Regions from separate parts of the Peptoniphilus indolicus genome, predicted to be linked through region 2. Evidence: a T-box and tRNA genes for the amino acid it is inferred to sense, from the RefSeq annotation. Region 2 holds a T-box; the other holds one or more tRNA genes.
What was found. The T-box of region 2 lies ahead of serS (serine--tRNA ligase). A T-box ahead of a tRNA ligase gene usually reads a tRNA of that ligase, here a tRNA-Ser.
Positions count from the first base shown of each region.

Region 1 (15,459 bases), 350 kb from region 2:
TTTTGGATTTAAGTTCACCTTTATTTGTTACAACAGTAATCATTTCCCCAGGCACTACATCTTCGACTTTTGCATTTTCCATCAATGCAACATCATAGCTCAAGACGTGAGCTCTAACTTCTTCCATATATTTAGGTCCTTCAGTATATGATGTACCTATTATATTTTCAATTCCAAGAGTTTCTTTAACTTGTCCACCGAATTCTTCGCAAACTATTCCAGTTCTAATGCCCTTACGCGCTGCATATACAGCTGCTGCACCACCTGCTGCACCACCGCCGATTACTAAGACGTCAAAGGGTTCAACCCCTTCAAATTTATCTTGTGCGGATTCTCCAACGGCTTTATCTAAAATTTGCTCTAATGTCATACGTCCATTTGCAAATTCCTCACCATTTAAAAATACACTCGGGACTGCCATCACTCCTCTTTTTTCAACAAGCTCTTTGTGCATTCCGCCTTCTATCATAGTGTGTTTTACATTAGGATTTAAAACTGACATTATGTTCAATGCCTGTACAACATCAGGACAGTTATGGCAACTTAAACTAACTACCGTTTCAAAGTTTAGTTCTCTATCTATCGCTTTGATTCTGTTTATTTCATATTCAGAAATTTTTGGAGTTCTTCCACCAACTTGTAAAAGCGCTAAAACGAAAGACTCAAATTCATGTCCCAAAGGCACACCGGCAAATACAACTCCCTCGCTCATTTTAGAGCTAAGTGAAAAACTTGGTTTGAATTCCAATTCTCCCTCTTTAAGACTAAGCTTATCTGACATTTCTGAAATTTCAGTTACAAAATCTCTAACCTCTTTTGAATTTTCATCATTAGACACCGATAAAGTAATTACAACTTCTTTTTCAAGAAGTTGTAAATATTGTGCTAATTGATTTTTCAAATTAACATCAAGACTCATTAAATTTTACCTACTAGGTCTAGTCCTGGAGTTAAAGTTTTTCCTGATTCTTTCCATTTTGCCGGGCAAACTTGACCAGGGTTGTTACGTACGAATTGAGCTGCTCTTATCTTATCGATTAGTGCGCTTGCGTCACGTCCGATTCCATCTGCGTTGATTTCACAAGCTTGTACAACTCCGTCCGGGTCTACGATAAATGTTCCACGTTGTGCCATTCCTGCTTCTTCATCAAGAACTTCAAAGCTTCTTGCAATTTCTTTAGAAGGGTCAGCAATCATTGTGTATTCAAGTTTGCTTATAGCTTCAGAATGATCATGCCATCCCTTGTGAACAAAGTGTGTATCAGTTGATACTGAATATACTTCTGTATCTAATCCTTGAAGTGTTGCATATTGTTCTTGTAAATCTTCAAGTTCTGTTGGACATACAAAAGTGAAATCTGCCGGGTAGAACATAATTACATTCCACTTCCCCTTTAAGTTTTCATTTGATACTGTTACAAACTCTTCTTTCTTTGGATTATAAGCATTTGCTTTAAATTCTGGTATTTGTTTTCCTATTAATGACATATTTCCTCCTTAAGTAATTTATCTATTTCTTAATTTTTTTAAGAATATTATTTGTAATTTATGACTTACACGTTAAGTATACCCCCTAAAATTTTGTTTGAAACCTATTATCAATGTTTTTTATACTTTTTTTGTAGATTTTATTTAAAATTCTAAAAAAAGGTACGCCGATTAATCGCCATACCTTAAATACAAAAGCATTTATTTTCTAAACGCTTTTGCTTCGTCAAGTCTCTTCAAAAGTTGTTCTTTTCCAAGTAAATAGATGATGTTCTTAAGTTCAGGACCGTGAACATTTCCAGAAATGGCTGCCCTTATAGGCATGAAGAGTTGTTTCCCCTTTATTCCTGTAGATTTTTGGATTTTTTTCATAACTCCATTTGCAAATTCTTGGTCAACTTCTTCTATAGAACTTAACTCATCTTCAAATGCTTTTATTAAATCCGGTACTTGTTCACCTGCAAGTTCTTCTTTTGCCTCTTCTTCTGTGATGTTTAAATCTCCAAATAAGAATCTAACTTTTTCAGGCACTTCACTTAAGTTACTCAAACTCTCTTTAACCGTTTCAATTAGAAGAACATACCAATCCCAATTTGATTTCATTTCCTCTTCTGTCATAAGTCCTTCTGCCACCATAAAAGGCATTGAAAGTTCTGCTATCTTTTCTGTTTGATATTGTTTAATATAGTGAGCATTTACCCAGTTCAATTTTTCTACATCAAAAATACCGCCGCTCTTTCCAACTCTTTCAAAAGTGAACTTATCTACCATCTCATCAAGAGTGAAGATTTCTTCTCCATCTTCACTACTCCAACCAACAAGCGCTAAGTAGTTTACTAAACCTTCGGGTAAATACCCCTTGTTTTTAAAATCTTCTACTGAAACATCTCCTTGACGTTTTGAAAGCTTCTTACGATCTTTATTCAAAACTGTTGGTAGATGTACAAATGTAGGTGCTGCCCAGCCTAGTACTTCGTATAAAAATACATGTTTTGGTGTTGATGGTAACCACTCTTCCCCTCTTACCACGTGAGTTATTCCCATCAAATGGTCATCTACTACGACTGCCATATGGTATGTTGGAAATCCGTCTGATTTCATTAAAACTTGGTCATCAATTTCATCTGTATTGATTGTAACTCTACCTCTTACCGCATCTTCAAAAGATATGTCTTTATTTCTTGGCAATTTTAATCTGACTACATACTCTTCTCCGGCTTCAATTCTCTTTTTAGCTTCTTCTAGTGGTATATCTCTGCAGAATCCGTCATATTTGGGAACCATACCTTTTATCTTCTGCTCTTCTCTTACTTTATCAAGTCTTTCTTTTGAACAGAAACAATAGTATGCATATCCTTTTTCTATAAGTTCATCAACATATTTCTTATAAATATCTAGTCTTTGAGATTGAATATATGGCCCAGTTTCTCCAACTTCTACCACTTTGCCGTCTTTAACCATAACTCCTTCATCGTAGTCAATTCCAGCCCACTTTAAAGAGTCTATTAAATTTTCAATTGCTCCCTCTACAAATCTTGTTCTATCTGTATCTTCTATTCTAAGAATAAACTGTCCACCATTTTTCTTTGCATATAAGTAATTGTAAAGCGCTGTTCTAAGTCCTCCGATATGTAGATATCCTGTTGGACTTGGCGCAAATCTAACTCTGACATTATCCATAATTCTAATCCCCCTGTAAATGATTATAAAGCTAGGTCATTCATCTATCTATACGACAACTGCCGTTTAATATCTTATGAATGATTATATAAAAAAACTAAATTCTTGTAAATATTGCCATTTAAAAAGACCTCTTTCGAGGCCTTTAAAATACTTACTCTCTGTAAGATATTATATCATACATATCAAATCAATAAATGTCTTTATGCTCTCCGTGTGGATTTCCGCAACAATTGCTATTACAACTTCCACAATCACAAGTTGACTTCTTTGAAAAAACTCTTTTGATCGCAAAGCCTAAAGCCACGCAAAGTAACACCAAAACTACTACTGTAGATACTGTAACATTCATCTTCTTACTCCTTTACTGACCTGGCTTGTACTCCTTTTATGTCTTTATATTTATTAGGTCTAAATAAAAGATATAGATATACAGCCAAGATTACAATTGCTATTGCCGTCATAAAATTAGCCGGTTCATGCATTACTAAAACTCTTCCGAATTGATATATCATAAGCGCTACTGTATAGGAGAATAATATTTGGTATCCAACTGTAAACCAGAACCATTTTCTATCATTCATCTCTTCTCTTATCGCCCCAACTGCCGCAAAACAAGGTATTGTCAATTGGTTAAAGAACATAAATGAAATAATTGAAACGGTTGTAAAGTTTTGTTGAATCAACGGTACTAGACCCGGATCATCTGCCCCAACTTCTCCAATTCCAGCAACTACACCATACGTACCTACTACAACTTCTTTTGCAACTAAACCAAGCACAGTTGCAACCGCTGCTTTCCACTCTCCAAATCCAAGTGGAGCAAATACAATTGCTATCTTCTTACCTACGAATGACAAAATAGAATCTACTGACTCAGATTCCCAATCCAAGAAATCTCCGTGAATTGAAATATTTTGTAAGAACCAAATGGCCACAGTACATAGCAAGATAACTGTTCCAGCTTTAATTATAAACGCCTTACATCTATTCCATGTAGCCTTTAGACAATTAACTATAGATGGGAAATGGTATTGAGGTAGCTCCATTACAAATGGCGCCGGGTCACCATGGAATCTCTTTGTCTTTTTCAAAATTACACCAGTAACTATTACGGCTAAAATTCCTCCAAAGTACCAAAGAGGTCCATACCAAAAATGTCCCCCTAACACAGCTGTAAACATGGCAATAATTTCAGTTTTTGCACCACAAGGCATAAATGATGCCGTTGCAATAGTCATTCTTCTATCATTGTCATTTTCTATAGTTCTTGTACCCATAATTCCTGGAACTGAACATCCCGTCCCAATCAAAATAGGAATGAAACTCTTCCCTGAAAGTCCAAATCTTCTGAAAATTTTATCTAATATAAAGGCAATCCTCGCCATGTATCCAACATCTTCTAACAGTGATATCAAGAAAAATAGAGTCGCTATTATAGGTAAAAACCCTAATACTCCACCAACTCCGCCTATTACACCATCAACTATTAAAGATACAAGCCAAGGCGCAACTTCCATTGATTCAAGAAATTCAGTAGCTCCATTAGCTATAAATCCACCAAATAGAGCTTCATTTACCCACTCTGTTACTGGTCCGCCAACGATTTTTATCGCTATGTAGTAGATAACATACATAAGCCCTGCAAAAATTGGAATCGCTAAAAATCTATCTGTTATAATTCTATCTACTTTATCTGAAGTAGTAAGGCCTACTGTTCCCTTTTTAACTGCTGTTGTTGTCATATCAGTGATAGCTGAGTATCTTTCATCGGTTATGATACCCTCAGTATCGTCATCATATTCTTTCTCAGCTTCCTCTGCTATCTTATTTAATCTATCTATTTGCCCTTGTGTTAAATTTAATTTTTCAATTAATTTGTTATCAAGTTCAAACAATTTTATAAGTAACCATCTCTTAGCTGTATCATTTGAAACTTTTGGCAACATAGTTTCTATTTCCACAAGATATTTCTCAACACCTTCAGAAAATTTAATGCTGTAGTTATTTTCCGAAATCTTTATAGCCTCTTGTACAAGAACATCTATATTTTCATTTCTTAGCGCAGATATCTCAACTATCTTGCAGCCAAGTTCTCTCTCAAGTTTTTTAGTGTCAATCTTATCTTTATTCTTTCTTACAACGTCCATCATATTTAAAGCTATTACTGTAGGTATTCCAAGCTCTAAAAGTTGTGTTGTAAGATAAAGATTTCTCTCTATATTTGATGCGTCAACTACATTTATAATTGCATCAGGTTTTTCATTTAATAGATAATCTCTTGATACAACTTCCTCTAGTGTATATGGAGATAGCGAATAAATTCCTGGAAGGTCCGTAAAAAATATCTCCCTATCTTTTTTGTATTCCCCTGTTTTCTTTTCTACTGTTACACCCGGCCAGTTTCCAACGTATTGATGAGAACCTGTAAGCGTGTTAAAAAGCGTAGTCTTCCCACTGTTGGGATTACCCGCTAATGCGATTGTATATGCCATTCTTTCCTCCCGTTATAATTACATTTCTTCAATTTCAATAAGCTCAGCATCTTCTTTTCTTATACTGAGTTCATAGTTTCTTATGTTAATTTGTACGGGGTCTCCAAGTGGCGCCACTTTTCTTATGTAAATTTCTGCTCCTTTAGTTATTCCCATATCCATAATTCTTCTCTTTAACGGACCGACTCCATTAATCTTTTTAACTTTATAATAACTTCCTACTGTTGCTTCTCTTAGCGTCATTGTAACTCCCCTACCATAAATGCTGATGCTATGTCTTTTCCTATTGCAACTCTAGCACCCTTAATATTTACAATTAAATTTCCATTGTTCTCACTTACAACTCTTAGAGTTGAACCTTCTATAAATCCAAGATTGTTTAAATGCTTTGCCTGTGAATCCGTTGGAAGTTTATTAGACTTAACTTTTAATATTTTTAACTCCTTATCTATCGGAGCCATTAATAAACTCAACATAATATTTCTCCTATCTATTATCATTAACAGCGTATAAATGATAATTTGTATTAACTTCTACAATATTATAGCATAAATTCATAAAAAATCACTATAATTGAAAAATATTATTACTCCTATTTGTAAAATTTAAATCAATTCTAAAATAAATTCTTTTGTTTATATTGGTTAACTATTTCTTGGAAGCTTTGAATATTTTCTTTAAATTTTAAAATTTCACACAAAAAAACCACCCCTATAGGTGGTTGATTTTAATATGTACCATGAACCCGCTTTCGAATTATTGTTCACATACGGTACCCAAGTAGTTAACTCAGATAAGGCACCCCCATAACACACGCATGAACTTGCTTAGTGCTGCTTCCGTCAAGACCTGACACGATTCACAAGTATACATTGTATGGGACCCTATCGTCACCGCCACTTGCTTGGGGCAGGCTATACAAACAAAAATCCTTGAACGGGAATTCAACCCTGCTATAGCGAATTGCAGGTTACAAGGCATCGCTAATTCCCCGTCTATCATGGATGGCGGAGAGAGGGGGATTCGAACCCCCGATGCCTTTATGGGGCATACGCACTTTCCAGGCACGCGCCTTAAACCAGCTCGACCATCTCTCCACATGTTTAGACTTTCATTTTACATTTTTTGCAAGCTATTGTCAAATTGAAAAGTTTGTTTACCTAATTACAAAAATAAACTATAATTTTATTAGGAAGTGATTAAATGTCAACTAAAGATAAAGTTTTAAAAATACTCGAAGAAAATAGAGATATCCATATGTCTGGAGAAAGCATAGCTCTTCAACTTGGTGTATCTAGAACGGCTGTGTGGAAAGCTGTTAAAAATTTAAAAAATGATGGTCATAATATCAGTTCTGTAACCAACAGAGGGTATAAATTGGATAACTCATCTGATAAGTTGGATAAGTGGGCAATTATAAACTACTTAGATTCTGAAATAAAAGAAAGTGATGTCAGAGTTTATGAAACTATCGACTCAACTAACACAGAGGCAAAGCGCCTTTTAAATTCTGAAAATCTTTCAAATTTCACAGTTTTAGTTTCTGATGAACAAACTGCCGGACGAGGTCGTCGTGGAAAAACTTTTAAATCTCCTAAGGGAACTGGAGTCTATTTTTCTATTGTATTCTTCCCTAAAGAAGATTTTTCATATAATTCATTTGACTTAGTCACTATAAAGGCAGCCGTCTCTATTGTTAAGGCAATTGAAAAGACTACGGACAAAAAACCTGAAATAAAATGGGTGAATGATATATTTTTAAACCACAAAAAAATCTGTGGAATACTAACTGAAGCTGACATAGACTTTGAATCTAAGAAAGTTCACTCTATAGTCACAGGAATCGGCATAAATTTCACAACAGAATTTATAGACGAATTAAGTCCTATTGCAGGTTCTCTGTATGCTGAAAATTTACTTAGATCTGAACTTGTCGCCGAAGTAATAAATGAGTTTTACAAAGCTCTTTATTATAAACCTGACGAAGAAATATTATCCGAATATAAATCTCATTCTCTTTTACTCGGAAGATATGTAAATTTCGAACTCAACGGAACTAAGTACGAAGCCATTGCAAAAGATATAAATGAAAAGGGAAATTTAATAGTCCAAACAGACGATAGTAAACTGATGACACTTTCTTCAGGGGAAGTTTCCGTTCGCGGCCAATTTTAAAAACTATAATTTAACTTTAGGACGTCATATTATATATGCGTCCTTTTGTTTAACTTCTGTATAAATCATAAACATATCATTATATAAATTTAATTAGAAATTCTCATATAACTTAAACTCCTAATTAGCTTTATATTGCATTATAAGCATTTTAATGTTTTCTCCATTTATATTTCTAATTTCACTTCCAATTATTATAAACCCTGAATTTTTATATAATTTAATAGCCCTTTTGTTAAATTCCCTAACCTTTAAAATTAAATTTTTATCTTCAAATCTATTATTATACTCTTTCAATATAATTCTCATAAATTTACTACCAAATCCCTGGCCGCAAAAATCAGGCTTTAAAGATAGTCCAAGAATTACATTTTTTTCATTCTCTATAAATCTGAAATTACCTATTAATTCTCTATTTTTATATAGAGACAGAAACTCTCTTTCTCTTGTCTCCTTAAATAAAATTCCCCATTCTTGCTCCCTTAAAATTTCAAATTCCGGATAATTATGCACGTCATAAGGTTCTTCATATCTCCAATTACAAATTTCAAAAATATCTTGTTCTGTAGTAATTCTTACTTCAAATTTATCCAAATACATCCCTAGTTGTTTAACTATCACTTCATATTAACTAACATTTTCTAAGCTTAATCTTTATTTATATTTTAACTTTTCTAAAGTTTCTCTAAAAATCAAAAAGACATCCAATTTAGATGTCTTTTTATGTATAGCTGGGAAGAAAAAAGATGATTGAAATATCCATTACTCAGGATATTTACAATATAATGATAGCACTTTACGAAACATATTGCAAGCCTTTTCATAAATATTTTTTGAAAAATATTTGTAATTTACCCAGATTAATTTAGTTCTATTTTTTTGAAAACACGTTTTCATTTTTTGTTGTTTTTATGTTAAACTAATCTATACATTCTAATCTTTCATTCAAATGTTGATTTAAATTTGTATTTTTTTAATTTTTTATTTATCATGGCATTAAAGGTTTATGAAAATATTTATTTTGGTATAAATAATGAGAATTAAATAAATATGAGGTGAAATATGTTAAAAGATTTAATTAAAGAGAGAAGAAGTATTAGACAATATAAAGAAAATTCTGTAGATGTAGAATTAGTAAAAGATTTATTAAAATATTCACTTATGGGGCCATCTTATAAGAGCGCAAGGCCGGTTGAGTTTTTAGTTGTAACTGACAAAGAAATTTTAGAAAAACTTTCAAACGTCGGCTCTTTCTCAACAAAATACATAGCTGAGGTTCCAATGGCTATAGTAATCCTTGCAAATACTGAAACCACTACAACTTGGGTTGAAGAGAGCGCTATTTCTGCAGCTTATTTCCAACTTCTTGCTCAAGAAGAAGGGCTTAATACTTGTTGGGTAAACTTAAAAGAAGGTGAAGCATCTAACGGAGAAGAAATACAGGCTTACTTAAAAAGTTTCCTAAACTTCCCTAAAAACTTAAAAGCCGTCTGCATGATTCCTGTTGGATATGGAAACGAAAGAGTTAGAAAAAGAAAAGATTTTGAAGTTGACGAAAAAATACACTACAACACATTCTAAAATTTTAGGGCGATCATCTCGCCCTTTTTTATTTGTATCTCAATTTTGAAAATATCTATCATTATTTTTTAACAATTTATATACTACTAAAGAAAAAATTATATATATCGAAATTGATGGTAGAGAAGCTTCTACTCCAAAATCCCCACCGGTAATCAATAAGTTTTTTGACAATAAAACTATATTATAAATAGATTCCGGATTTTCTGATATACCTATATTTATTATTTTACCAATAAATACTATATTCCATATACTATGTACAATGGCACTATTCCAAATACTATTGCTTTCAATAGTTATTAGAGAAAATAATATCCCAACAAAAGTTCCTGCAACCATTAATTGAATTATACTTATAATATCCAAGTCTCTGCCAATTATATGTAATCCTCCGAATATAACTGACGGTATTAAAATAGCCCATTTTCTATTTAGTTTCTTTTCCAAAATTCCAAGTATTACTCCTCTAAATATACTCTCCTCAGCTATCCCTGTTGCAATTCCAAAAAAGAATACTGAAGCCGTTATTATCTCGAGTTTATTTGTCGCATTTCCTATTTTAAATTCTGCACCTGTAGTAATTAATAGTACTATTACAAAAATAACCATAAGAAACCCTATAACTACATACTTTAATTTCATATTAGTTGGGCATATCCTATATTCATTCAAAGTTGATTTAAGTACTTTTTCAATTAATACCTTCAAATTTATTAATATTAAAACAATAGATATTACTCCCGTGAAAATATTTGCTACTGCATTTGGAATACCTATCTTCACTACTATCCTTCCCACTCCAATTGCTGCTAATTGCGCTATAACTAAGCATACAATTGATAAAAATATTCCTCCCACAACTTGATATTTAGATAAGTGTTTTTCTGTCATAAGTCTCTCCTATTGTCATTATGTTAATAATAGCATTATACTAAAACTATACAATATTTACTAATTACCTTTTTCTATTGCACTGTTCATAAAAAAGAGCTACGCAACAAAGCATAGCCCTTATTTAATGCACAAATTCTATAACTTTACCATTTGAATTTTTAATAAATTCAAAGTCATGCGTAACTACTATAACAATTTTATCTCGTTCTTTTAGCATATCCAAAAGGTTTACAACAGATTTCATGGTCTTATTGCACAACCCGCTCGTCGGCTCGTCTAAAACCACTATTGGCTTGTCCGATAAAATAGCATTTGCAATTAATAACCTCTGTTTTTCTCCGCCCGATAAACTTTGTGGGTGAGAGTCTTTCTTTTCAAATAAGTTTAAAACTCTTAGCACTCTCTCCTTACTTAAATTATCTTCGGTCGCCAAAGAGAGTTCTTCCCAAACACTTTCTGTAAAAATTTGATAGTTCACATCTTGCATGACCAGTGAAATATAATCCTGTGGTCTTTTTATTCTCTCTCCATTGTAAAATGTCTTTCCTTTAAATTTTTTATTAAGGCCGCACAAACTCCTTATAAAAGTTGTCTTTCCTATTCCGTTCTCTCCAACTATAAAATTTATCCCTCTATCAATCGACAAATCCATGTCGAACAAAACTTTGCCTCTCTCATACCAATACTTGTAGTCTCGCATCTCCAATGCTCCACGTGGAGCATGCTTTTCATAGACGTTCGTTTTACTCCATTCACAGTCCACATTCTCTTTAACTATTTTTTCAAGAGTTCTAAGTTCATATGTAGATACAGTTTCTTCTCTTATATCGTCTTTATTTAACTCTGTAACTCTCCCTTTGTTCAGGATGTAGAGCTTATCCATGAGTTCTTTTAAAAAATATAACCTATGTTCAGCTACTATAATTATCTTGCCCATGTCTCGTAACTTTTCTATCACATTTTTGAATTCATCTATTGAACTTCCATCCAAAGACGAGGAAGGTTCATCAAAAATATATACTTCTCCATCCATAACGGCCACTCCCGTTATAGCTACTAGCTGTCTTTGACCTCCTGACAATTTAAAAATATTTTTACCTAGTAGATGTTTTGTATTTAACAGAGTCGAATATTCTTCAATTGTATCTATTATCTTCTTCCTCGGAATGTTTCTGTTTTCTAACGCAAAAGCTATTTCATCAAAGCTGTCTATTGAAAAAAATTGACTTTTAGGATTTTGAAACACCGTCTATATACTTTCGCTCCGTTTTGCTATGTCCAGTTCATAGATGTTTTTCTTATTAAAAAGTATCTCTCCACTAAAATAAGCCTTTGTAAAGTGAGGTATAACTCCGTTTATCAGTTTCATAATAGAGCTCTTGCCTGAACCTGAATTGCCTGTTATTACATTTATTGTTCCTTTTTCAAACTTCATTGAAATTCCATTCAAAACTGTATCTTTTGCATATTTTAAAGTCACATTTTTAAATTCAAGCATACCTACCTCTAACAAATATTACAAACACTACACCACATCCTAAAATCATTAAGTAATCTATAATTTTTAGTCTTGTGTTAGATATAGAAGTCCTTTCTTTCCCAACCACAAGCCCTCTGCTCATGGCAGATATGGAGACATCGTCCGCAGTTTTTGAAGCAACCATGAACAATGGTACTACTTTAAATTCAAAATATCTAATTGGGTCTTTGAAAAAATTAGATATAGTGATCCCGTACATCTTCATTCCATAATTTATAAACTGTAAATCTATTTGTAGTGAATAGAAAAATCTAAACATGACGGCTATAGGTATTATGAGTTCATCCGGAAAGTGCCAAGCCTTTAAAGCCGCCACCAAGTCCGACATAGTTGTTGTGGATATTGCGTAGTACCCCATCATTATCCCCGGCAACATTCTTCTAATTATGCTTCCAAGTATTAATGTAATTAGAGATAAAATTCCCATTCCCTCTTCAAAATTCTTTGTCAAAAAAATAGATATAACTATTGCAAGTAAACCCTTTATACACATTTTATACTTCTTTTTTTCAAGCAATAATACAAATGGAAATACTACCAAAGAATACGCTAATAGAGGAGCTGTATATTCTAAATTTCCTGAAATACATACCGTGGACAAAGTCACAGTCATAATAAGTTTAGTTCTAAAATCAAACATCAGATCATATTCGCTCTCTTAAAATGTTTGTTTAACATTTTTATTCCGAATGTCGCTCCTATATATCCACCAAGGCACCCCATTAGCACTATAGGTATAAATGACCAAGTTGGCATGACTGATAACATCTTGTTGACAAATTCTTTAGGATATCCCATTGCTATAATTTGCTTAATATAAGCCTCTCTAGCAAAAAATATAGGTATTAAATTAAATCCGGCAAACACCGCAAAAACTGTATATGCAAGTCTAGCTTTCTTAATACTCTTGTAATTTCCGGACTTAATAATGTATTCAGAAATCAAAGCTGTAACCACTGTTCCCGGCAATACATAAGGACCGTGTCCGCTCATCATAAATACAAGACCCACCACTATTCCAAGTATTAAAACCATACCGAATTTTTTAATCTTGGTTGAATACAGCATAAATACCGGCGCAGAAACAAGCGCTCCAACGAATGGTACTATAGGCATCAAGACCGGAATAAACCCTATCATTCCTCCACACCAGTAAAGTGCTGTAAGTAAGATCGAAAATAATCCCGCATTTATTAAATCTTTAACTTCCAATCCTTTTTTATCCATAATTTCCTCCTCAATAAGTGAACTTTTCTGTCAAGTTTGATTTTTCTATGAGTCTGTTGTATAGTTTGGATTTTTCCATTAGTTCTCTATGAGTTCCCTGTGCGTTTATCTTGCCCTTATCCATAACTATTATTTTATCCACCATCTCTACTGACTTTAGTCTGTGTGAAATAATGACTACAGTTTTTCCAACTATAAGTTTATTTAAACTCTCTTGTATCTTCATCTCATTATCTACGTCTAAAGATGCACTGATTTCATCTAAGAGTAATATTGGAGCATCTTTTAAAAATGCTCTTGCTATTGAAAGTCTCTGCCTTTCTCCCCCTGATAGCTTACTTCCATTTTCACCAATGAGCGTCTGATATCCATTAGGTAACTTCCTTATAAATTCATCACAATTTGCAGCCTTCGCCGCTTCCATTATCTCTTCATCAGTTGCATCCTGTCTACCTATTCTTATATTCTCCATAATAGAGGCATTAAAAAGAATTACATCTTGAAATACCATTGACACATTCTCAAATAAAGAATCAGTTGAAATTTTTTTAATGTCATATCCATCAATCTCTATATTGCCTGAATCATAGTCAAACAGTCTGGATATAAGACGTAATATAGTAGTCTTACCACATCCTGAAGGTCCGACTATCGCTGTAACATCACCCTGCTTAGCTACAAATGAAACTCCATCCAATACTCTCACATCAGAATTGTATCCGAAAGATATATTTTTAAATTCTATGTCGAATTTTCTCAATTCAACATCCTTCCCCGTTTGTATTTTAGTATCTTTTAAAGCATTTATACGTTTAGTCCTTGCATCTATATAGAATAACTCAGCTAAATTTTCATCCATAGCTCCAATGCTGTCTATTAACTTAACTGAACCAATTAAAAATCCTATTACGTAAATTAGCTCAACTTCATTTTTGGCAAGCATCATAGAACCCACCAATACCACAGCACCTATTGCAAATTTAATAACCGAAAAAGAACTCAACACCGGCAAAGCCTGTCTTATTTCTGCCTTTATATGCATATCCTCGCTGTCTTCTATTGCAGCATATACTTCATCTTTCTTTTCCGATGCCATACCGTAACTTTTTATCTCTTGTTGCATCTCTATATTCTCTTGAAATATTTCTGCATTCTTTCTAAGTTTCCAAAAGAATTTTTCACTCCAAACCTTTTGGTTATTCTTAGACATAATTAACATCAATATTCCAATCAACATAGGAACCATAGCCGCAACGCCTAATTTCCAATTTGAAAGCAACATCATAGTCGCTATGATAGTTAAAAATATTGCCGTTGCTACCACTCTTGGAATTGCATGGGACACGCTATGTTCCAAATCGAGCACATCTTGCATTATAGTTTGAGCCACATCTGATATATCATGCTTTGAGAAATATGATATCGGCATCTTCTTGAGTTGGTCTGCAATTGCTATTCTCAAATCCTTTGCCTCAGCGTAGGTAGTGTTAAAAGTTCTCTTATATTCTAAATTCAGCACAATGTACATCACTACCACAATCGCAAAAATAATTATGTAGTAAGTTTTATTTTCTACAGAATTTCCTTTTAGCAAATTATCTACGAAAAACAATATTGCCACCATGGCAGACATAAGTGAAAAATTCACCAGCACAGATGCCTTTATAGCTTTTACAACTCCCCTTGCTCCCTTTTCAGTTAGAGCAAATTTATTTTTTAACCAGTTCATTTTTTCACCTTCCAATCATTAGCTTGTCTAAATTTTTCCTGATAACTTCTATATACTGAATCTTTAGCCATCAATTCAGCATCATTACCGCGTTCAATTATCTTTCCATCTTGCACAACCAAAATTTCATCCACATTTCTTATAGAACTCAACCTGTGTGCTATCATAATCACCGTCTTGCCCTTCATTAAATTGGCAAAGGCCTTTTGTAATTCATATTCATTTTCCGGATCAGCTGCCGCACTCGCCTCATCTAAGATTATAATCTTGGCATCTTTTAAAATCGCTCTGGCTATAGCTATGCGTTGAGTTTCCCCACCTGATAGATAAACTCCCTTTGTCCCAATAACTACATTCTCTCTCTCTTTAAATTTGTCCAATATCTCATCACATTGTGCCAAGTGCAAAGCTTCCATAACCTCTTCACGAGTTGCTTCTTTATTCCCAACTTTTACATTGTCAAATATCGACATTTTAAAAAGTTTTGAATCTTGGAACACATTCGCTATATTCTTCACTATAGCATCTTCTGTATATTCATCTATAGAATGTCCACCTATCAAAACCTTGCCGCTATTCACAGGATAAAATCCTGAAATCAACTTAACTATTGTGGACTTACCACTTCCTGAAGCTCCAACCAGCGC
Region 1 covers NZ_UGTH01000001.1:574,469-589,927, forward strand. The annotation lists gene ahpF (alkyl hydroperoxide reductase subunit F) at 1-919, opposite strand, end outside; gene ahpC (alkyl hydroperoxide reductase subunit C) at 919-1,488, opposite strand; gene gltX (glutamate--tRNA ligase) at 1,690-3,168, opposite strand; gene DYE58_RS11020 (hypothetical protein) at 3,359-3,520, opposite strand; gene feoB (ferrous iron transport protein B) at 3,525-5,663, opposite strand; gene DYE58_RS02810 (FeoA family protein) at 5,682-5,906, opposite strand; gene DYE58_RS02815 (FeoA family protein) at 5,903-6,139, opposite strand; RNA gene ffs (signal recognition particle sRNA large type) at 6,401-6,667, opposite strand; tRNA gene DYE58_RS02825 (tRNA-Ser) at 6,669-6,760, opposite strand; gene DYE58_RS02830 (biotin--[acetyl-CoA-carboxylase] ligase) at 6,867-7,838, shown strand; gene DYE58_RS02835 (GNAT family N-acetyltransferase) at 7,959-8,459, opposite strand; gene DYE58_RS02840 (nitroreductase family protein) at 8,901-9,419, shown strand; gene DYE58_RS02845 (CPBP family intramembrane glutamic endopeptidase) at 9,459-10,313, opposite strand; gene DYE58_RS11620 (ATP-binding cassette domain-containing protein) at 10,438-11,349, opposite strand; partial or broken gene DYE58_RS11295 (ABC transporter ATP-binding protein) at 11,326-11,814, opposite strand; gene DYE58_RS02855 (energy-coupling factor transporter transmembrane component T) at 11,807-12,496, opposite strand; gene DYE58_RS02860 (MptD family putative ECF transporter S component) at 12,496-13,083, opposite strand; gene DYE58_RS02865 (ABC transporter ATP-binding protein) at 13,094-14,812, opposite strand; gene DYE58_RS02870 (ABC transporter ATP-binding protein) at 14,809-15,459, opposite strand, start outside.
Region 1: it encodes a tRNA-Ser, which carries the amino acid that the T-box ahead of serS (serine--tRNA ligase) is inferred to sense. The anticodon was not compared.

Region 2 (15,459 bases):
CAAATATTTTCAAATTTAAGCTTTTAGAGTAAATATTTTTAATTAGTTATTGTTAATGTTATAATATCTCAAAAGAGGTGAAAAATTGAAACAAAAATTTATTGAATTTATGAGAGGAAGATATGCTGCTATTTATGGCACAGATGCTTTAAGTAAATTTCTATTAATTGTTTTTATAATAGAGAGAATAATTTATAGATTTGCATATAAATTTCAAGGAGCAGATATAATTTCATTGACATTGGTAGTAATAGTTTACTATAGAGGACTTTCAAGAAATATCAACGCGAGATATGAAGAAAATAGAAAGTTTTTGTCTATTATATCTTCCATTAGAAAACCATTTAATAGAGCAAAAAATAATTTGTCTGATAGAGATTTTAAGTACATAGAATGTCCTAATTGTAAACAAGAATTGAGAGTTCCAAAGAAGAAAGGAAAAATTTTAGTTACTTGTAAAAAGTGTAAAACAAAATTTAACGCTAGAACATAGTTAACAATATTCATACAATAAAAACAATAGTAAACTTAAGCATATAAATAATTGACATTATATCCATAAAACTGTATTCTTTTATAGAGGTGTTTTATGGATATTTTTGAATTGAAGGATAAAGTCATAGCTGGTTATGATTTAACTAAAGAAGAGGCAATGTCTCTATACAAAGCGGATTATGAAGATTTAAAAAAATGTGCAAATGAAATTCGTGAACACTATTGTGGTACAAATTTTAATTTTTGCACTATTATAAATGCAAAGAGCGGAAAGTGTTCAGAAGATTGTAAATTCTGTGCTCAGTCAGGTCATTATGGACACAATTCAAATGAATATGGTCTTTTAAAGGAAGATGTAGTAGTTGCTGATGCTCAAAAACAAAAAGATGTTGGAATAGAAAGATATTCTTTGGTTACAAGTGGTAAGAGATTGTCAGATGAAGAAGTTGACAGAGTGTGTGAGACAATTAAAAAAGTTAAGTCAGATGTAGGTGTTGAAGTTTGTGCTTCTTTTGGTCTTTTGTCTAAAGAGAATTATCAAAAACTTTATGATGTAGGCGTTAGAAGAGTACATAACAATTTAGAATCATCAAGGGAATTTTTTGCAACTGTTTGTTCAACACACAGTTTTGATGAAAAGATAGATGCTATAAAAGCTGCTCAAGAAGTTGGAATGGAAGTTTGTAGCGGAGGTATTATAGGTCTTGGAGAGTCAAGAGAGGACCGTATAAACATGGCATTTGATTTAAAAGAGTTAAAGGTTGATTCTGTTCCTGTTAATATTTTAAATCCAATAAAGGGTACTCCTATGGGCGACAATGAGCGTTTAACTCAAGAAGAAATCAATAGAACTATTGCCATTTATAGATTTATTTTAAAAGATGTATATATAAGACTTGCAGGCGGAAGAGCACTGCTTAGTGATACTGGAAAAGAAAGCTTTATGAGTGGAGCGAACGCAAGTATTTCAGGCACACTATTGACAACTCAAGGAATGGATCCAAAGACAGATATAGAAATGATAAATGAACTTGGATATAAAGTTGTAGTATGAAACTATCATGTGCTATAATTCTTTTGAATGGAGGAGATTATGGACCTTAGAGACAAAATAAGAGCACTTAAAGATTATCCAAGTGAAGGCATAATTTTTAGAGATATCACAACATTGCTTAAAGAATCTGATGGATTTAAAGAGGCAATTGACCAAATAAGCGATTTGAGAAATGATGAAATTGATGTTGTAGTTGGTATAGAAGCAAGAGGATTTATAGTTGGAGCACCTATAGCATATAAAAAAGGTTGTGGATTTGTTCCTGTTAGAAAACCTGGAAAGCTTCCTTCTGAAACTGTTTCAAAAGAATATTCACTTGAATATGGAACTGATAAGATTGAAATGCACCAAGATGCAATCAAAGAAGGGACAAAAGTACTTATAGTTGATGACCTTTTAGCAACTGGTGGAACATCAAAAGCTGCTATTGAACTTATTGAAAGCCTTGGTGGAGTGGTAATTGGACTAGACTTTTTAATTGAATTAGAGGATCTTCCTGGAAGAGACGTTTTAAAAGGTTATGATGTAAGAAGTGTAATAAAATATTAAATAAAAAATATAAAGTTCTAAATGTCCGTTGTAAATAAAACAAACGAACATTTAGAACTTTTTTAATTAAAAGTTTCTATTTTTTCTATGGATAAACTTTCCATATTCTCGAGTTCCTTTAAATTCTCCGTCTTGTGCAACAAGAGTTCCTCTTGAGAATACTAAATGAATTCCGCAATTCACTTCCAAACCTTCATAAGTGTTATAATCACACACTGAATGTTGCGTGTCAACGCTTATCTTTTCATTTTTACTTGGATCTATTACCATTATATCGGCATCTGTTCCAATTTCTAAGCTTCCCTTTTCTGGATACATACCAAATATTTTTGCTGAGTTTGTACTTACAACATTTACAAAAGTATTTAAGTCTATTTTGTCTTTTTGCACACCTTCTGAAAATAATATCTTTATTCTCTCTTCAACTCCTGGTGCTCCTCCAGGTGAATTGGTAAAGTTTTCAATTCCCTTTGATTTTTCAGTAGCATAGATAAATGGACAATGGTCAGTTCCAACCGTAGCTACATCCCCATCTTTTAATGCCTTCCACAATACATCTTGGTCTTTCTTTTTTCTAAGAGGAGGTTGCATTAAGTACTTAACCCCTTCTTTTGCTCCATCTTTAGAATATACATCATCAGTTAACATTAAATATTGAGTACAAGTTTCAGAATAAACTTCCTGCCCCATCTCTTTTGATAATTTTATTCTCTCCACAGATTCTCCAGCTGAAGTATGCACAATATATACAGGCACATCCACAAGTTTAGATAAATTTAGAAGAGTGTCAACAGATTCTGCCTCTGCTTCATTTGGTCTTGTCGCCGGAAAATATTTTACATCTGTATGACCAGCTTCCATTGCTTTTTCAATCAAATGTTTTGTTATTAAATCATTCTCACAATGTATCGTCAACAGACCTCCGGAACTCTTCATCTGTTTTAAAATTCTGTAAAAATCTATATCCGTCATTGCATATCCATAAGTAGAATAGGCTTTAAAAGAAGTTATCCCTTCATTTCTTACAATCTCGTCCAATTCTTTTAAAATATCATCGTCAACGTATTGAATAACTCCGTGAAAACCATAATCTACAACTGACTTTTTGGCAAGTTGTCTATATATGTCAATTGAATAGTGTAAATTTGCTCCTTCAGGTCCAAAAGCTATGTGGTCTAATATTGTAGTAGTTCCACCAACAGCCGCCGCAACAGTTCCTGTGTAAAAATCATCAGCAGACCTATATAGTGGCGATTGTTGAAGTTCCATGTGCGTATGAGGGTCTATCCCCCCTGGCATTACATACATTCCCTTGACGTCATATATTTCATCCGCCTCATCATAGTTTCCAATTCCAACTATTTTTTCATCTTCAATAAGTAAATCAGCTTGTACTACTTTATCCCCAGTAACAATAGTTCCATTTTTTAAAAGCTTTTTCATATATCTTTCCTTTCTATTTTAATCTTCAAATAAATTTATTCATAATAACTTACAACCATAAGTTTTTCAAGCTTATCAACTAAGTTTTCATCTATATCATAATAGGAAATATTTTCAACTCTACAACTAACTATTTCCTCTTTTGATATTTTTTCATAATTTTTATTGTTGTTTAAAGTGACACTCACACTGCTAAATTTCAAATTTTTTTCAGCAAATTTTTTCTTCAATTCCAATATTGTATCAGCTAATTCTTTGCTATTTAAGACACCAACTTTTTTTGTTATACGTTAATATTCCATATTTTTCAAATAAATCTCGGATGTCATAGTCTTTATTCGCTACAATTTCTAAAGTTTCTCCGTTCAATGCGATAAAATTCTTGCCCTGAGTTCTAAATCCAACGTCTCCAAAATTCTCACCTATTATAGTATGGTTAATATCAAATTCGAAATCTTTTCCCAATATTTTAGATACTTCATTCTCTAGTCTATAGATAGTAGACTTGCCACTTTCTACATCCTTTTTATATGTATCATCCTTAACTTTTTTATCGTTTAAAATCACTATAAAATTATTGTCCTTATTTTCTTTGGATTCTATAAAATACATCCCATCTTTTATATACAATGTCTTATCTGCATACTTTTCATTAAGATATTCTTCAACAATTTTTCTATTTTCCATGTCTAATAGCTGATTAAACTTTACAAATACAACACCTATAATAAGTACTACAATTGTCCTAAATTTACAAGAATTCCACTCTATCATAACTATCTCTTAATTAAATTTAAGGGCGCTCATTTCTAAACACCCCTTAAAATTTAATTATATTTCTTCCCACTCATCTACTTTAAATCCAACTAATACTTTTGAACCTTTTATTAAAATAGGTCTTTTTACTAACATACCGTCAGATGATAGCAATTTGTATTGTTCTTCATCTGTCATATCTTTTAATTTGTCTTTTAATTCCATTGAGCGATATAGCTGTCCTGATGTATTAAAAAATTTTTTAAGCGGAAGTCCACTCATTTTGTGCCATTTCTTTAACTCTTCTAATGTTGGATTTTCTTCCTTTATATCTCTATAAGAGTATTCTATATCTTTTTCTTTTAAAAATTTTTCAGCTTTCTTACATGTGCTACATTTTGGATAACATACCATTAAAATTTTTTCCATAATTTATTCCCCCTATATTATCTTTCCAATAAATATACAAAATAATTTTATTCTCATTACGATTTTATTTTCTGATAGATTAATTATTTACCCGAAATTTTTTCATCATAATTATCAGCTGTTATTTTTCCATCTCTTGTATCTACTAAAAAATAAAAATCTTCTCTATTTTTTGATTGCACTGCCATAGTATATTTTCCAGATCCATTATAATAAGTCTTTGCTATATACATATCAGAGCTGTATTTGTTAGAAATATAATTATTTACAACATTTTTACTTCTATAAAAGTTAATTGGATTACCCAATTTTAAATAAAATATTATTAATGCTGATAGTAGTAGCAAAATATATCCATCACTATTTTTTCTCAATAAAGTCCCCTTAAAATTTTAACTATATTTTAAACTCATTTTACTTTTATGTATTAACTAAATATTATCATAATATAGCTTTATTTTACAGCCTTATCACTTGCTATTATAATTCAACTTGCTTAGCTAATTTTATTTATGAGTAGAAATTAAAAAGAAATATTTAGGGAGGTTTATTTATGAAATTATATTATGCACCCGGAACTTGCTCTTTAGCTTGTTGGATAGCACTTGAATGGGCCGGCGCTGATTATGAAGTTGAAAAAGTAGATTATGCATCCGAAGAATATAAAAAGATAAATCCATTGGCAACTGTGCCTGCTGTTGATATAGGTGAATCTCGTATGATGACTCAAGCTGGAGCTATTCTCCAATATATCGCTGAAAGATATCCTGAAAGTAATTTAGGTAGCAATGAAGGAATTGTAAATCATTTTAAATTTAATGAAACCATTTCTTTCTTAACAGGAGATTTTCACCCTGCTTATTGGCCGTTGTTTAGCCCTCAAAGATATACTACACTCACTGACGAAAAAAGTATTGAAGCAGCTCGTGAAGCTTCATTTGCAAGAATAGACCGTGTTATGACACACCTTGACAATTTGATCGGAGATACCAACCATATCTATCAAAATAAACTTACTGTACTCGATGCATACGCATTTGTAATGGCTCGTTGGTCTGTTAAAACCCCTAAGCCATGGAGTGAATATCCTAATGTTGCAAGATTTATGGAAGCTATGCAACAAGATGAAGCAGTTAAAAAATTTTTAGAATTATCTAATAAATAATTTTACAACTCTATAAAATTTATAAACAAATAGGAAATCTATTAACAACTTTAGATTTCCTATTTTAATTTAAAATTTTTATTTTGTTTAGCCTTTATAGCCTAACTAATATATTTTTTATTTAGCTCTATAATATCTGTTAGGGATTTATTCCCCAACAGATATTATAAAGCCAAAAATAAGCTCAGCTGAGCTTATTTAATTTCTTATTTTACAGGAACTATTTTGTCTTTTCCACCCATATACATTCTAAGTGGTGCTGGAATTTTAACTGAACCATCTTCTTGTAGCATATTTTCTAAGAAAGCTATTAACATTCTTGGAGGTGCGACTACAGTGTTGTTAAGTGTATGAGCAAGATAAGTTCCATCTTCTCCTCTCAATTTAATTCCAAGACGTCTTGCTTGAGCATCTCCCAAATTTGAACAAGAACCTACTTCAAAATATTTCTTTTGTCTTGGAGACCAAGCTTCAACATCAACAGATTTAACCTTCAAATCTGCTAAATCTCCACTACAACATTCCAAAGTTCTAACTGGAATTTCAAGACTTCTAAAGAAATCTACTGTGTTTTTCCAAAGCTCATTATAGAAATTCATAGAATCTTCAGGTTTACAGATTATTACCATTTCTTGCTTTTCAAATTGGTGAATTCTATATACGCCACGCTCTTCAATTCCATGTGCTCCAACTTCTTTTCTAAAGCAAGGTGAATAAGATGTCATTCTCAAAGGCATTTTTTCTTCATCTGTGATTGTGTTTATAAATTTACCAATCATAGAGTGTTCTGAAGTTCCTATCAAATATAAATCTTCGCCTTCAATCTTATACATCATATTTTCCATTTCAGCAAAACTCATAACCCCTGTTACAACTTCTGACCTAATCATAAAAGGTGGAATATAATATGTATATCCCCTATCAATCATAAAATCTCTTGCATAAGAAAGAATTGAAGAATGAAGTCTTGCTATATCTCCTCTTAGATAATAGAACCCTGCACCTGAAGTATCTCTTGCAGCATCCAAATCTATTCCGTCAAAGCTTTCCATTATTTCAACATGATATGGAACTTCATACTTAGGAACTACCGGTTCTCCAAATCTTTCAACTTCAACATTTTCTGAATCGTCTTTTCCAACAGGAACACTTTCATCAATGATTTGAGGAATTACAAGCATTCTCTCTTTAAGTTCTACTTCATATTTTTTAGTATCTTCTTCAATTTGAACAAGTGCATCATTTATTTCTTTAACTTTAGCTTTTGTAGCCTCTGCTTCTTCAATTTTCTTTTGAGCCATCAATGCTCCAATTTCCTTTGAAATCTTATTTCTTTGAGCTCTTAAATCATCACCCTTAATTTTTTCTTGGCGAAGTTTTTCATCAATCTCTATTACTTCATCTACAAGTCCTAACTTTTCATCTTGAAATTTCTTTTTTATGTTTTCTTTTACCAATTCAGGATTTTCTCTTAAAAATTTAATATCTAACATTTTCTCACCTTTCTTAAAAAATAAAAAGAGCCTTCTCAATCCCAAAGGGACGAGAAGACCCGCGTTGCCACCCTAATTAGTCTACAAATAGACTCTCTTTAAAACAATAGACTCAAAGGCGGATTCAGTTGCCCTCGTTATTTACTCACACCAAACGTAAACTCTCTAAAAACTCGGCACAACTTACTATTCCTCATCACTGTCCTATAAAAATTAAATTAATTATATCATTTTATAAAATTCTTTTCAAATACTAAGAATTATTTTTTCTAATAGTAATTAAATCTCTTAAAATTATAATTATGCTAAAAGGTTTTATTAAATTTTTACAAGTGTTAAAATACTTCTGGAGGATTTTATGAAAAATAAATTATTAATACTTATATTTCTTTTTGTGGTTATATTTCCCATCAAATCTCTTGCAGCTTCTACAATTGGTTTGGAAAATAGTCAGGGCGAATATATGCATTATGAAAAAGCAATTGTAACTAAAACTTCTGAATTCAGTAAAGTTGACAGCTTTGGAAATAAAGAACAAACAGTTGAAGTTAAATTTCTGACTGGAGAAAACAAGGATAAGACAATTGAAGTGAAAAATTCTATTTCCACTCAATTGAATAGTAACTTGGATTTAAAAATAGGCGATAAAGTTTTGATTCTTGAAAATAAAGATGCCTACGGTGAAACAATATATAGCATATCAGACCACTTGCGTACAGATTATCTATATATTTTGGCTGCATTTTTTATACTTTTTCTTTTATTGATAGGTAGAAAAAAAGGTGTCCTTTCAATAATATCCTTGCTTTTTACTCTTGGAATTATACTCTTCGGAGCAATTCCTATGATTATAAATGGACATAGCCCGGTTACAATGGCTGTTTTGAGTTCAATTTTAATTTCAATTTTCACAATATTGATAGTTGCCGGCTTTAGCAAAAAAAGTTTATGTGCAATACTTGGCACTTGCCTCGGAACTATCTTAGCAGCACTCATAGCTTATTTTGTTGGAAATAAATTACATCTCACCGGTCTTTCAATGGACGAAACACAAATGTTATTATATCTTCCAAACAATCTAACCTTAGAGCCAAAAGAATTGCTCTTTGCCGGAATAATTTGGGGGTCTCTTGGAGCTGTGATGGACGTTGGAATGAGCATCTCTTCAGCGATATATGAATTATCAATAAATAATAAAGACCTATCGTTTAAAGAGCTTTTGAATTCAGGAATGAATGTTGGAAAAGATATTATGTCAACTATGAGCAACACTTTAATTTTAGCCTACCTTGGAAGTGCTCTTCCCCTAATACTGTTGATGATGATATTTAATCAAAGTAATTATAAAATCATAAATTTAGATGTGATTGCAACAGAAATAGTTCGCTCGATCTCCGGTAGCATTGGATTGTTATTTACAATTCCAATAACCGCTATCTTAGCAAGCTATTTTATGCAACAAAATAAAAAATAAATACATTTAAAAAGCAACCATATATCGGTTGCTAATTTTATTATTTAAGTCCTTCGTAAAGAGTTCCCTCTTTTTCATCAATATATCTATCTGCACTAAGAGCCGCTATAGCCCCATCTGCAGCCGCTGTAACAACTTGTCTGATATTTTTAACTCTTATATCTCCAGCCGCAAACACACCCTCTATATTAGTTCTCATTTCTTCATCAGTCTTTATATATCCATTTTCAAGTTCAAGCTTATCTTTGAATATTTCTGTTTGAGGAACATATCCTATAAACACAAATAGTCCAAATGGCTCATTAGGTTTTATATTTGTAACTTTACCTGTCTTTAAATTCTTAATCACTATCTCATTTACTATTTTGTCGCCTTTTACTTCTTCAATAGTACTGTCCCATATAAAGTCTATCTTTTCATTTGCAAAAGCTTTTTCTTGCACAGCTTCAGTAGCTCTTAATTTGTCTCTCCTGTGAATTATATGCACTTTCTTAGCAAATCTTGTTATAAAAAGAGCTTCCTCTACAGCAGAGTTTCCTCCGCCCACTACATACACTTCAAGGTCTTGATAAAATGCCGCATCACAAGTTGCACAATAAGATACACCTCTACCGCTAAATTCTTCTTCCCCTTTAGCACCCATAGGTCTTGGAGATGCTCCTGCTGCAATTAGTAAAGTCTTGCCTTCATATTCTCCAAACTTACCAACTACTTTTTTAGTTTCTCCTTCAAGTTCAACTGATACAACTTCATCCATTGCAAACTCACACCCGAATTCTTCCGCTTGGGCTCTCATAGTCATTCCAAGTTCCATACCTGAAATATTTTTAATCCCAGGATAGTTTTCAACATCAACAGTATTAGCTATTTGGCCACCTTCAATACCCTTTTCAATTATGAGTACATTTAAACTGGCTCTTGAAGCATAAATACCTGCTGTCAATCCCGCAGGACCTGCTCCCAATATGATTAAATCGTACATTTTATCCCTCTTTCTATTATAAACTCAATTTTTATTAATATTCTTCTTACTTTAAATACCCATAAATTAACTTAATAATTCACACCCCCGCTCAGTTTTTGTTATACTTAAGTTGAGGTGAATTAAGTGAATAATTTAATAGAACATTTAAATCCAATTAATGCTAATATTATATCAATTATGTTGATTATCAGTATTTCAATATTGCTAAAGAAATCTTTTAAAAACAATATAAGAAAAGAAGTAGAAATGCCTAAGATAAATTTAACCCCAGCTCAAATAAGCTCACTGGTGTTTGGAAATATGAAATTTATAAAATCTTTAACTGCAACACTACTTTGCTTAAACGAAAATAAAAACATAAATCTAAACATTGGCACAAAAGATTTTTCCATAGATTTTTTAACTGATGAAAACTTAGAGAAGCCCGAAAAATATCTTATACAATTCTTTAAAACTATTAATCCCAAAAATATAACATCAAAAGATATTTTACGAGAGAGAAAATCTGCGCCCGACGACTTTAATAAATCTATGCAAAAATATTTTGATTTAGTCGAACAATCGCTATATACTAAAAATTTGAAAAAGAAAAATAATATAAAAATTCCAGCGCTAATTATTTTAATAGCTTTGATGTATTTGATAGTCGCTTTGATTTTAACATACTATAAGGGATTTTTAGCTTTAATTGTAATTCCACTTTCACTGATACTATCTTTTAACCAAACTAAAAAAATATTTGAAAAAACTCCACAAGGAGAAAAACTTCACGTTGAATATCTTAAATTTGTAGAAAACTTTGAAAATAAAAAGATTAATACATCTTCTCTTACTACAAAAGACATTATTAATCTAATCGCATTAGATGCTAAATCCGAACACATAGAGTCTATACTAAAATTAAATAACATTGACTCTTCAAAATATACCACACTGTTTGAAACTAACAACTTTATTTTCGCAGACAAAAAGAGTAGATAAAAACCTACTCTCTTTTTATTATCCAATTAAGTCTTTTAATCTTCCAGTCAACTTATAATTTACTTTCTTTAAATCCTTTAAATCACATGAACCAGTAAGCGCCATACTTATTCTAGTTTTTTCCATCAACTCAGTTAAATATCTCAAAGTGTATTCATATCCGCCATGCACCAAGTATGATAATATCTCGCCACTTATTCCAACCAAGTCAGCTCCCAAAACCAAACTCTTTAATACATCAAGAGAATTTTTAACTCCACCTGAGGCAACTATAAACAAGTCATCAGGTTTGTCCTTTACATTTTCTATAAGCGCCATTGCAGTTGGTATCCCCCAACCATATAATTCTGAAACATCTGTATCAGGAGTTCTAAGATTTTCAACTTCAAAGAAATTAGAGCCTCCAAATCCAGCTATATCGATATTTCTAACTCCTACAGAATACAATCTATCAGCAACTTCTCTAGAAATTCCAAAGCCAACTTCCTTGACAATTACAGGAACCTCAACAGCTTTTACGATATCCTCTATATTTTTTAGAACATCTGTAAAATCTCTTTCACCTTCGTCCATAGCAAGTTCTTGTGCTGGATTTAAATGAATTTGAAGTCCATCTGCCTTTATCAAATCAACAGCAAATTTGGCGTCTTCTGCACTTGCATAACCACTTATATTTGCAACTACAACACCCTCATCGCCCATTATTTCTCTAACACATTTAAAACTATTAGAAGCATCTTCATCTTCAAGCGCTATAGTTTCAGAACCTACTGCCATAGGAATTTTAAGTTCCTTTGCAAGCTTAGCTAAATTTTTATTTATATCTCCCGAAAATTCAGTTCCGCCAGTCATTGCATTAATCATAATTGGAAAAGAAATTTTCTTGCCTAAAAATTCCATAGTCGTGTCAATTTTATTATAATCACAACACGGTAGTGCATTATGATAAACGAAAACATCTTCAAAAAGTGGGTTTCCCTTATAGGTACTTCTCAGATAATTTTCTACATGTTCCCTCTTTCTATACTTTCTCATCTCAACATCTCCCATCAAGGATAATATAACATTCGAGTAAATCTTATTCAACCAAATCTCTATGATTTACTTCAACAGAATATCCAAGCTCTTTTAACTTCAAACCTATCTCATTAGTTATAACAACAGACCTATGAAAACCACCAGTACAACCAATTCCTATACTCAACACGCTCTTGCCCTCAGCTATATAATTTGGAATTAAAAACTTTAGCATATCAATGCACTTAGTTAAAAATCCACTGGTAACCGAATGTGACAATACAAATTCTTTTGTCTTATCATTTTCTCCTGACAATTTTTTTAATTCAGGTATATAGTAAGGATTTGGCAAAAATCTCACATCAAATATTAAATCACCATCTAATAAAATCCCATTTTTAAAACCAAAAGAAGTAACCGAAATTTTTAAAACTTCATCAATTTTTAAATCTACAATTTCTAACATCTTCTCTCTAAACTGCTTCATGGATAAATCAGAAGTATCAATTATATATTCAGCTTCTCCTCTTATATTCTCAAGCATCTTAGCTTCTTTTCTAATACCATTTAAAATAGACTTGTCTAGTGGATGAGGTCTACGCTTTTCCTTGTATCTATTTACAAGCACTTCTTCCCTTGCATCTAAAAATAGTAATTTATAATTTATGTTTTGAGCCTTAAGTTCCAATAAAGACTTTGAAAAATCTTCAAAAAACTCTCCACTTCTAACATCCACCACAACACAAACCTTACTCATGGTGTCAGATTTACAAGCCATTTCTGCAAACTTAGGCACCAAAGCCGGCGGTAAATTATCCATGGCAAAGTAACCCAAATCTTCAAATACATTTAAGGCTCCGGACTTACCTGAGCCGCTCATTCCGGTTATGACAAATATTTCCATTATCTTCCCCCAATGTATTTTACTTCTCTCTTTAACTCAACACCAAACTTTTCCATTACAATTTTTTGCACTGTATCTATCAAATCTTTAACATCTTGACTTTTAGCATTGTCAAAATTAACTACAAAACCACTGTGTTTAGTGCTTATCATTGCACCACCAACTCTAAGACCTTGTAGCCCTGAATCTTGTATCAACTTTCCTGCAAAGTATCCAGTAGGTCTTCTAAACGTGGACCCGGAACTTGGCATTTCTAAAGGCTGTTTGTCAATTCTTCTCTGCATTAACTCGTCCATCTTCTCAAAAATTTCTTCTTTATTTTTTTCAAATAATTCAAATTCAACCGAAAGAATAATATAATTATTTCTTTGAGCAATACTGTCTCTGTAAGCAAATTCCATTTCAGAATTGTTTAGCTCAATAACATTTAAATTGTTGTCAATCAATTTAACCTTGCTCACAACATCCTTTAGCTCTCCGTCATAAGCACCGGCATTCATTATAGCTCCGCCACCTACAGAACCGGGTATCCCATGGGCAAATTCCATACCACCAAGAGAATTTTCCCCCGCAAAAATTGCAGTGTCTCTTAAAGTTGCTCCAGCCCCTGCAATGACAGTCGTGCCTTTTAAAGTAATCTTGTTTAAAGTATCTCTTAAAACTATTACAAGACCGTCAACTCCCGAGTCATCAATCAAAACATTTGAACCGTTGCCAAGTAAAGTTACTTTAATACTCTTTTCTCTAGCAGTTTTAATGGCTTCAATTAAAGACTCTTCGTCATTTGGAATTAACAAAAACTCCGCCGGACCTCCAATCTTAAAAGTTGTATATTTATCTAAATTTTCTTCTCTATAAAAAGAACCAAAATTTTTAAATGAATTCATTTTACACCTCATTATAATTATACTATAAAATTCAAAACTATTAGATATAAAAAATAGAAATAAATCTCAAATTTATTTCTAGAATAAAAAAAAGACCTGAACTTTCCACTCAGGCCTTAAAATTAATTTAATTATTTAATTTCTTCTTTAAGTGCTTTCTCCTTCTTGATGATGTCAACAAGTTTAGGAACTATAGCGTTGATATCTCCAACAACTCCAAGGTCAGCTACATCAAAGATTGGTGCATCTTCAGTCTTGTTAACTGCGATGATAAGATCAGAATCTTCCATACCGGCTAAATGTTGGATAGCTCCAGAAATACCCATTGCAAAGTAAAGTTCCGGTCTTACAGTCTTACCTGTTTGTCCTACTTGACGGTCTTTTGCAATCCATCCAGCATCTACTGCAGCTCTTGAAGATGAAATTTCAGCATCAAGTTCTCTTGCAAGTTTATCAAGTTCATCAAATCCCTCCGGACCACCAAGTCCACGACCACCGGAAACTAAGATATTAGCTTCAGTGATATCTTTCTTCTTAGATTCACTCTTCTTGATTTCTCTGATAGTTACGTTCATATCAGCAGCAGTAAATTCTACTTTCTTTTCGATAACTTCTGATTTAGGGTTATCTACAGTAACTGATTGCATAACTCCAGGTCTTACAGTCGCCATTTGTGGTCTGAAATCTTCACAAATGATTGTAGCCATGATGTTTCCACCAAAAGCCGGACGAGTCATAAGTAAGTTCTTAGACTCTTCATCTATATCAAGTTTAGTACAGTCAGCAGTAAGTCCAGTGTGAATTCTTGCAGCAAGTCTTGGTGCAAGGTCACGACCAATTGAAGTTGCTCCATAAAGAACAATTTCAGGTTCATTTTCTTTGATTACTTCAAAGATTGCCTTTGCATAAGGTTCTGTTACATATTCCTTTAGCATTTCATCTTCTACTACTATAACTTTGTCTGCTCCATGTTTAAAAAGCACTGGTGTTTCAGACTTTACACTTTCTCCAAGAAGAATACCTACTACTTCTTGTCCAAGTGCATCAGCCAGTTCACGAGCTTTTCCAAGAAGTTCTATACCAACTTTTTGAATTTTGTTATCTCTTTGTTCTATAAATACGTATACATCTTTTGACATTTCACAAGCTCCTTTAGATAATGTACTTTTCTTGAAGTTTAGCTACAATTGCTTGAGCTGCTTCATCAGCTGATAAATCTTTTAAAAGTACGCCTTCGCCCTTACCTTGTTTAGGGAATGACTTCTTAACCTTTGTAGGTGAACCCTTTAGACCGATATTAGCTAAATCTAAGTTTTCTTTAATATCTTCTAATCCCCAAACTTTAACTTCTTTTTGGTAAGCTTCATATATTCCACCAACAGTCATATATCTTGCGCTTGCCGCTTCAGCTAAAGCTGTAATCAAACATGGCATTTTAACATCAATGATGTGATATCTATCTTCAAATTGTCTTTGTACAGTAACTGTGTCTCCGTTTACTTCTACGTTTTCAGCATAAGAAACTTGAGGAATTCCAATATGTTCAGCAATTTGAGGACCAACTTGTGCAGTATCCCCGTCAATTGCTTGACGTCCTGTTATGATTAAATCATACTCAAGATTTTCAAGAGCTCCAGCTATAGTACAAGATGTAGCCCAAGTATCAGCTCCACCAAAAGCTCTGTCAGATACTAAGATTGCTTCATCAGCTCCCATTGCAAGTGCTTCACGAAGAGCAACTTCAGCTTGAGGAGGCCCCATTGAAAGTACAGTTACATGTACATTTTCAGGGTCATTATCTTTAATTTTTAAAGCTACTTCAAGTCC
Region 2 covers NZ_UGTH01000001.1:222,348-237,806, forward strand. The annotation lists gene DYE58_RS01230 (zinc ribbon domain-containing protein) at 86-493, shown strand; gene bioB (biotin synthase BioB) at 590-1,549, shown strand; gene DYE58_RS01240 (adenine phosphoribosyltransferase) at 1,589-2,098, shown strand; gene hydA (dihydropyrimidinase) at 2,165-3,541, opposite strand; gene DYE58_RS11015 (hypothetical protein) at 3,577-3,771, opposite strand; gene DYE58_RS01255 (hypothetical protein) at 3,800-4,315, opposite strand; gene DYE58_RS01260 (arsenate reductase family protein) at 4,373-4,726, opposite strand; gene DYE58_RS01265 (YfjL-like protein) at 4,810-5,100, opposite strand; gene DYE58_RS01270 (glutathione S-transferase family protein) at 5,280-5,891, shown strand; gene serS (serine--tRNA ligase) at 6,098-7,384, opposite strand; T-box leader at 7,427-7,593, opposite strand; gene DYE58_RS01280 (YibE/F family protein) at 7,743-8,858, shown strand; gene trxB (thioredoxin-disulfide reductase) at 8,899-9,840, opposite strand; gene DYE58_RS01290 (DUF2207 family protein) at 9,967-10,824, shown strand; gene fni (type 2 isopentenyl-diphosphate Delta-isomerase) at 10,843-11,859, opposite strand; gene rapZ (RNase adapter RapZ) at 11,903-12,745, opposite strand; gene murB (UDP-N-acetylmuramate dehydrogenase) at 12,745-13,632, opposite strand; gene DYE58_RS01310 (electron transfer flavoprotein subunit alpha/FixB family protein) at 13,764-14,771, opposite strand; gene DYE58_RS01315 (electron transfer flavoprotein subunit beta/FixA family protein) at 14,785-15,459, opposite strand, start outside.